Regions from separate parts of the Nocardia sp. NPDC006044 genome, predicted to be linked through region 1. Evidence: riboswitches for the same ligand, from Rfam matches in the RefSeq annotation. Region 1 holds a riboswitch; the other holds the start of a gene.
What was found. A riboswitch is a leader RNA that binds a small molecule or an ion and turns the genes downstream of it on or off. The one in region 1 is predicted to bind cobalamin.

Region 1 (3,641 bases):
ACCTGAATCTGGCCTGAATACTCGGAGAGGCGGACTAGGAAGGATCGTGATGCCTACACGTACCGCGCGTACTGCTTGGACCGGCACTCTGCAGGAGGGGTCGGGGCAGGTCGAGCTGGCCAGCTCCGGCGTCGGCAAGTACGACGTGTCGTTCCCGAAGCGTTCGGCCGACGACGCCGACGGCACCACCAGCCCGGAGGAGCTCATCGCGGCGGCGCACTCGTCCTGCTACGCGATGGCGCTCTCGGCGCAGATCGGCAACGCGGGCGGCACCCCGGAGAGCCTCGACGTGAGCGCCGACGTGACCCTCGGGCCGGATCCGGCCGGCGGCTTCCGGATCAGCGGAATCAAGCTGACCGTGCGCGGCAAGGTCTCCGGCATCGACGCCGACGCGTTCGCCGCCGCTGCCGAGGCCGCCAAGGCCGGGTGCCCGGTCAGCAAGGCCCTGGCCGGCGTCGACCACATCCAGCTGGACGCGGCCCTCGCGTAATCGCTTGGTTCCCCGCACATCCCCGGATGTGCGAGGAGCCATGTGATGATGCGAAATGTTCAGGCGCGGCGAAAGAATCGGCGCGCCGCCGGGTGATACATCGCCGGGACGGCGACCAGCACCGCGACCACGTGGATCGTGCGGAACCCGCCGATCACCACGGATTCGACGGTGAGACGCGCGAACAGGTCGCCGAACTTGTCCGCGGACAACAGTGCCGCCAGCGGTTCGATGATCAGCGAGAGCAGGCCGATCACGCCGATGCCGAAGGTCAGCAGGAGCCGCGCCCAGCGGGCGCCGTGCGTCATCCGGATCGCGACGACGAGCACGACCAGGTAGATCCCCAGCCGCACCGCGAGTCCGGTGGCCAGGCCGGCCATGTCGACCTCGTCGCGCTCCAGCAGCAGCGCGGCCTGTTCGACGGCCTCGGCCACGCCGGCCAGCAGCGCGACCACGAAGCCGACGAACGCGACGAGGACGGCGCGCGGTGGTTGCGCGGGTGCGCCCGAACGCAGCGGTGCGGGCCAAAGGGAAAGGACAGTGCCGGTCATGACACCGACACTGCCCCTCGTCTCGTGGATGCGGATCAGCCCGCGGTAGCGACCGACCCTCGTACCGGAGTATCACCGCGCGTGGCGAATTCGCTGAGCGCGGCGAAGCCGAGGGCCAGACAGGCCCACAGCGTGGCGGTCTCGCCGAGCGAGGCCGCCCGGAACTGCCACAGCAGCGTCGCCGGGAAGTCCGCCTTCACCTCGTTGACGCCGGGCAGCAGGACATAGCCCACGATGGTGACCAGAACGAACGCGGCCACCCCGCCGATCAGCCGCACGGTGCTCAGCTGACCGCGCAGCGCCTTGTAGACGTACACGCCGATACCGACGGCCGCCAGGCCGAGCAGCACCGCCGCCACCCAGAGCAGGGTGCGCTGATTGATCGTCTCCGGGTCACCCACCGCGGGCGGGTTCGCCGGGTACTTGAAGAACGGCACCGCCACGATCGCGGCCCAGCCACCCAGCCCGAGCGCGAGCGCGAGTTTCGGCCCGGACAGCGTGCTGTAGCGCCGGGCGACGTTCGCGACCGAGGCGAAGATCGCGCCGAGCGCGAGACCGGCCAGGCCGAGGGCGAGGAACTGTCCCGCCTTCTGCCCGGTGCGGCTCACCAGGGGTTCTTCCTCGTCGCCGTGCGAATGTCCGCCGCTCGCCTCCGCTTCCGCGCCGGGCGCGTGCTGCGCCGCCGCGGAATTGGCTTCCTCGATGGCGATCGCGGCGTTGATCTTCGATTCACCGACGAAGAAGCCGACCGACGCGGCCAGCAGGCCCGCGATGAGACCGGCCAGCAGACCGCGCAGCAGCAGGGTCTTCAGCGAACCGGTCAACGGGAACGCAGCGGGTGGATCCTGAGAAACGGCAGCCGACGAAGTCAGTGGCACGGAAGCCCCAGCAGGTGCCGTCCATCGTGCATCAGCTCGTGCAGGTACATCCCGCTGCGCGAGATGACGCCCTGATCGAAGCCGACCAGGTACAGCGTGAGCAGTGCGAGAAGAACGACGCCTACTGTGACGAGCACAGTGGCCAGAGTTTCGTTTGCCCGGCTCGGCGAATGCACGATAGCCATGCGGTCCTCCTAGGGATGCGCGTCCCGTCGAATGGGTGCGAAGATGCCGGTGTCTGGCTTTCCGGCACCCAGGGACCCGGTGCATGGAACACAGTGGCGCGACCGCTCCGGAATTTCACCGGATTACCGCATCACCCTCGCGTTTTGTCATTCGAACTGTGACACCTGGAGGCACCCGCCGTCAACACGACCAGCACGGTCGCGCCCCGGCGTCGGGCGAGTCGCCGGACGGTTCGGCCCGCCCGGCGTGGGTGGCCGGGTCAGCCCGCGGGCTTGGCCGCCACGTCCAGCACGACCTCGAACTCCAGCAGCGACGCACCGGTGGACACCGGCTTCTGCCGCTCGCCCGCGTGCGCTTCGCGCGCCGGGCCGTCCCGCCACGCGGCGAACGACTCTTCCGAATCCCACTGGGTGACAACGAAGTACCGGTTGTCCCCGGCGACCGGCCGGAGCAGCTGGAAACCGAGGAAACCCGGCGAGCCCTCCACCGCGTGCGCCCGGTGGGCGAACCGCTTCTCCAGCTCGGGGCCCGCGCCCTCGGGAACCTCGATCGCGTTGATCTTCACAACAGCCATGCGCTCGACAATACGACCCGCGCGCGAGTGCCCGGTATGGGCCGTATCGGGGGTTGTGCGCACCTGTCGGCGCGGCCCGGCAGAATCGGCGGAGTGTTGCATGACGAAGGCGGAGCGGGTGTGCCCATCCTGCTGTTGCACGGACTGATGGGCAGCGCCAGGACCTGGCACGACCAGCTGGACTGGCTGCGCGACTACGGCCACGTCTTCACCTTCGACGCGGCCGGGCACGGCAGGCCCGCCCCGGACGAGCTGACCACCGAGGCGTTCGTCGCCGATCTGGCCGCCGCGACCGCCGGCATCACCGAACCGATGGTGCTGATCGGGCATTCGATGGGCGCGCTGCACGGCTGGGTGTTCGCCGCGACGCACCCGGGCCGGGTGCGGGCGCTGGTGATCGAGGACATCGCCCCGGACTTCACCGGCCGGACGGCGACGGACTGGGCGGCGATGATCGAGGCGTGGCCGCAACCGTTCCCGGACGCGAACGCGGTGCTGAGATTCTTCGGGCCGGTCGCCGGGCGGTATTTCCTGAACTCGTTCGAGCATGGACCGGACGGCTACCGGCTGCATGGGTCGGTGACGACATTCCGCGACATCTCCGAGGAGTGGGGCAGTCGCGATTTCTGGCCGCAGTGGCACGCCATCCGGGTGCCCGCGCTGCTGCTCGAGGGCGAGCACACGATCACCCCGGCCGGCCAGATGCGGCAGATGGCCGAGACGCATCCCGATGCCGAGCACGTACTCGTCCCTGGCGCAGCGCATCTCGTGCACGACGACCAACCCGAGCAGTACCGCGCCGCCGTCGAGCGCTTCCTCGGCCGCGTACTCGCCGAGCCGCAGGCCTCTTGATCAGGGCCGGGTGATCAGGGAGCGGCGCAGCCTTCGCCCGCCAGGGCGAACAGGCCGTCGTTCGTCTGCTCGATCAGGCCGTCGACCAGCAGCGAGTCCAGCGCGCGGTC
Region 2 (3,641 bases), on a different contig from region 1:
ACCGAGTAGCCGAGCGTCTTCGAATCGATCCCGAAATAGCCGTACCAGGCGCTCGCGTACACCGCCCCGAAGTAGTACAGGACTGGAACCAATACGGCGGCCTGCGATGCCAACGCCCCGGCAATCATCACCGCCGACCGCAACGGTGACGTCTCGGGTTGCCTCGCGACGCTCAACGGCCCCCGCTCGGCTTTATCTCACTCGACGGCGCCAAAGGACGGGGCGCTGCCGAAGGGTCCGTGGTGGGCAGCGGAGGATCGGTGGACACGACCCCGGGTATCGGTATCGGTCTCGGCGACGTCGGTGTCACCGGCTCCGTCGAGACGACAACCGGATTCGACGATGTCACCAGTGGCGGCGTCGAAATGATCAACTTCTGTTTCGTCGTCGCCGGTGTCAGCGGCGACACCCCGGGCGACGGCGTCACCGACGCTTGGTCGGACGCAACGACGACCGATGACGTCGAGGGCGCCCGCGGTGTAGACGATCTGTCCTGATCAGCCGATTCACTGCCGCACGCCGCCCACACCGACGCCCCCAGCACCACCACGCCCAATACAACTGGGCCAGAACGGTTCCGCACGTGCCCCCCTCGAAGTTGCCTGTGCCAAAACAATGCTGACACAAGCACCCCCGGCGCACACTCCCCCAAACGCATGACAAGGGCGCGAGTACGTCCGGCGAACTCGGCGACGCTCCCTGATCGGCGTATCGACCTGACGTCGGCGATCAGTGATTCGGCAGACGGTTTGACCGCCTACGGAACCGGGCGAGATCCGGGGCGGCCGCTCAGAGTCGCGCGGCTGCCGCGATCATCAGGGCGCGTGATCGTTCCGGTGTTTCGGCTTGCACCGCAACCTGATCCATCACGTCGCGGTAGACCTCGAGGTCGTCGCTGCGGTCCAGGTAGAAGGCACTGGTCAGTTGCTCGAGGTAGACGATGTCGGGGAGTTCCTGTTCGGCGAAGCGGAGCAGGGTGAACGAGCTGCCCGCGGCCGCGTGGACGCCTGCGGAGAAGGGCAGCACCTGGATTGTCACTCCTTGCTTGTGCGAGACCTTTACCAGGTGCTCGATCTGCTCGCGCAGTACCTTCCGGCCGCCGATCGGCCGGTGCAGCACGGCCTCGTCCAGCACCGCCCACAATCTAGGCCCGTCCGGCAGGTCGAGGATCTCCTGGCGCTTCGCGCGCAGCTCCACCCGGCGCGCCGCCTCGGCGTTCTGCTGACTGACCTCGATCACCGCGTGGGTGTAGTCCTCGGTTTGCAGCAGACCCGGAACCAGTTGTCCCTCAAAGGTTCTGATCGACTGGGCGGCGCCCTCGAGGCCGAGATAGGTCTCGAACCAGGGTGGCAGCAGATCGCTGTAGCGGTGCCACCAGCCGGGCTGATTCGCCTTGCGCGCCAAGTCCAGGAACATCTCGCGCTCGTCCGGATCGGTGACGCCGTAGAGCGTCAGCAGATCCCGGATATCGCGATCCTTGTAACCGGTCCGGCCGAGTTCGAGCCTGCTGATCTTGGCGTGCGAACCACGGATGTGATTGCCGGCCGCGACCGGCGTGATGCCTTTGGCTTCGCGCAGCTTGCGCAGTTGACCACCGATTGCGATCCGCAGCGCGGTCGGACCGCGCTCGGCGACCCGCGCGTCGATCCCGGTGATCCGGACCGGTTCCGCGACCATGACCTCTACCCCGCTTCTCGACGACTAGCAGCGGTATCGCGCCCATTTCCGTCTCGCACCACACCGCGTCGGTTAGATGATATCCTGCGCTCCGCAAACCGACCCGCGGTTTGATTCCGCGGCGCGTCACCGCGCCGCGACGACCCCTCATCCTTGGTGATCCCAGAGGACTTCGCTATATTCGCGAGTGCAACTGGTTCGCCGGAGGCGGAGTCGAGGAGCCCCTGATCCGCGCGATGGCGTCGAATCGGTCTCGCGCGTCAGCGTGTGGCCGGTGAGAGGAACTCGGTGAAACTCCGGGACCGCACCCGAGCTCGGGTCGGTGCCCATGAGCCCGCAGACCTGCCGATTGTGCCGGGTACACCGTATCCGGCGGTCGTCGCCTCGTGGATCGAGCGCGACGCCGAGCAGACCCGGGCACGGGATCGATGCTTCATGGGGCTCCTCGGTGTCGACTCGTTATCGGCGGCGGCCACTGGCCGCTGACCTGGAGTTCATCCATGCATTCCATCCCCGGACGTGACCGTTCGAATCACGGGCTCCCTACTCACCTCACACCGGCAGTCTCCGGCGTCCCGTCGGTCGTCGACAGCCTGCGCATCCATTCGGGGGCGCGGGTGCCGTTCTCGGTGGAGTTCAATCCGCCGCGCGACACCGCCGGCGAGGCTCGGCTCTGGCGCACGGTGCGGGAGTTCGAGCGCATGCATCCGGCGTTCGTCTCGATGACCTACGGCGCGGGTGGTTCGACCAAGGACCGCACCGCCCGGATCACCGGACAGCTAGCTCAGCAGACCACGTTGCTGCCGGTCGCGCACCTGACGGCGGTCGGGCACAGCATCGCCGAGTTGCGCGCGCTGGTCGGCTCCTACGCCGACTGCGGCATCCGCAACATTCTGGTATTGCGCGGTGACCCGCCCGGCGATCCGCTCGGCGAATGGCACAGGCACCCCGAGGGGGTCGAGTACGCCGAGGAATTGGTGCGCATCGTGCGGGATCTCGGCGACTTCAACGTCGGCGTCGCGTCGTTCCCGCAGGGGCACCATCAGTCCCCCGACCTGCCCACCGATGCGCAGTTCCTGGCCGCGAAACTCCGTGCCGGAGCGGACTATTCGATCACCCAGATGTTCTTCGAGGTGGATCACTATCTGCGCCTTCGCGATCGCGTCGCCGCCGCCGACGCCGAGCAAGGCGCGAAACCGATCATCCCGGAACTGATGCCCATCACCTCCCTGCGCACCATCGCGCGCGCCGAGGAACTCAGCGGCCGCGCCTTGCCCGAGTCGATCATGCGGCGGCTGCGCGCCGCGGCGGGCACCGGCGCCGAGGAGAACCGCGCCGCAGTGCGTGCGGCCGGCATCGAGATCGCCACCGAGATGGCCCAGCGCCTCATCGACGAGGGGGCGCCGTGCCTGCATTTCATCACGCTCAATTTCGCCAAGGCGACCACCGAGGTGCTCACCAACCTCGGTTACGAGGTCACCGCCGCGCCGCTCAGCGCCTGATGCCGCGGCCGGGCGGTGGCCTCGCTCGGTCGAGTCGCCGCTGATGTTCGATCACCCGCGTGGGTTGCTCGCGTGGGTGATCGAACGGGGCCGGCATACGTGTTCAGACAGCCAGCAACAACTTGCCGGTGTTCGCACCGGTGAACAGCATCTCGAGGGTCGTGCCGAATCGCTCGACTCCGCCCTCGACGACATGCTCGCGCGGCTTGATCTTGCCCTCGGCCAGCCATTTCGAGATCTGCGCGATGGCTTCTCCGTAGCGGTCCGCGTAGTCGAACACGACGAACCCCGTCATGGACGCCCGGAACACCAGCAACGACATGTAGCGGGACGGTCCCGGCGGTGGCTTGGCCGCGTTGTACGACGCGATCGCGCCGCTGATGACGATCCGGGCGCCCCGGCGCAGGTTGGCCAGCGCGGCATCGAGTATCTCCCCGCCGACATTGTCGAAGAAGACATCGA

Region 2: another riboswitch for cobalamin. It lies ahead of ACFYO1_RS12175 (methylenetetrahydrofolate reductase); the one in region 1 lies ahead of ACFYO1_RS40310 (CbtB-domain containing protein).

Annotation. Positions count from the first base shown of each region.
Region 1 is NZ_JBIAID010000006.1:209,904-213,544, reverse strand. Features, by position in the region: gene ACFYO1_RS40325 (OsmC family peroxiredoxin) at 50-490, shown strand; gene ACFYO1_RS40320 (hypothetical protein) at 550-1,041, opposite strand; gene ACFYO1_RS40315 (CbtA family protein) at 1,077-1,865, opposite strand; gene ACFYO1_RS40310 (CbtB-domain containing protein) at 1,910-2,104, opposite strand; cobalamin riboswitch at 2,131-2,286, opposite strand; gene mhuD (mycobilin-forming heme oxygenase MhuD) at 2,365-2,679, opposite strand; gene ACFYO1_RS40300 (alpha/beta fold hydrolase) at 2,773-3,531, shown strand; gene ACFYO1_RS40295 (A/G-specific adenine glycosylase) at 3,546-3,641, opposite strand, start outside.
Region 2 is NZ_JBIAID010000001.1:2,594,097-2,597,737, reverse strand. Features, by position in the region: gene ACFYO1_RS12190 (hypothetical protein) at 1-113, opposite strand, end outside; gene ACFYO1_RS12185 (hypothetical protein) at 261-497, shown strand; gene ACFYO1_RS12180 (helix-turn-helix domain-containing protein) at 790-1,677, opposite strand; cobalamin riboswitch at 1,909-2,042, shown strand; gene ACFYO1_RS12175 (methylenetetrahydrofolate reductase) at 2,178-3,179, shown strand; gene ACFYO1_RS12170 (NADP-dependent oxidoreductase) at 3,283-3,641, opposite strand, start outside.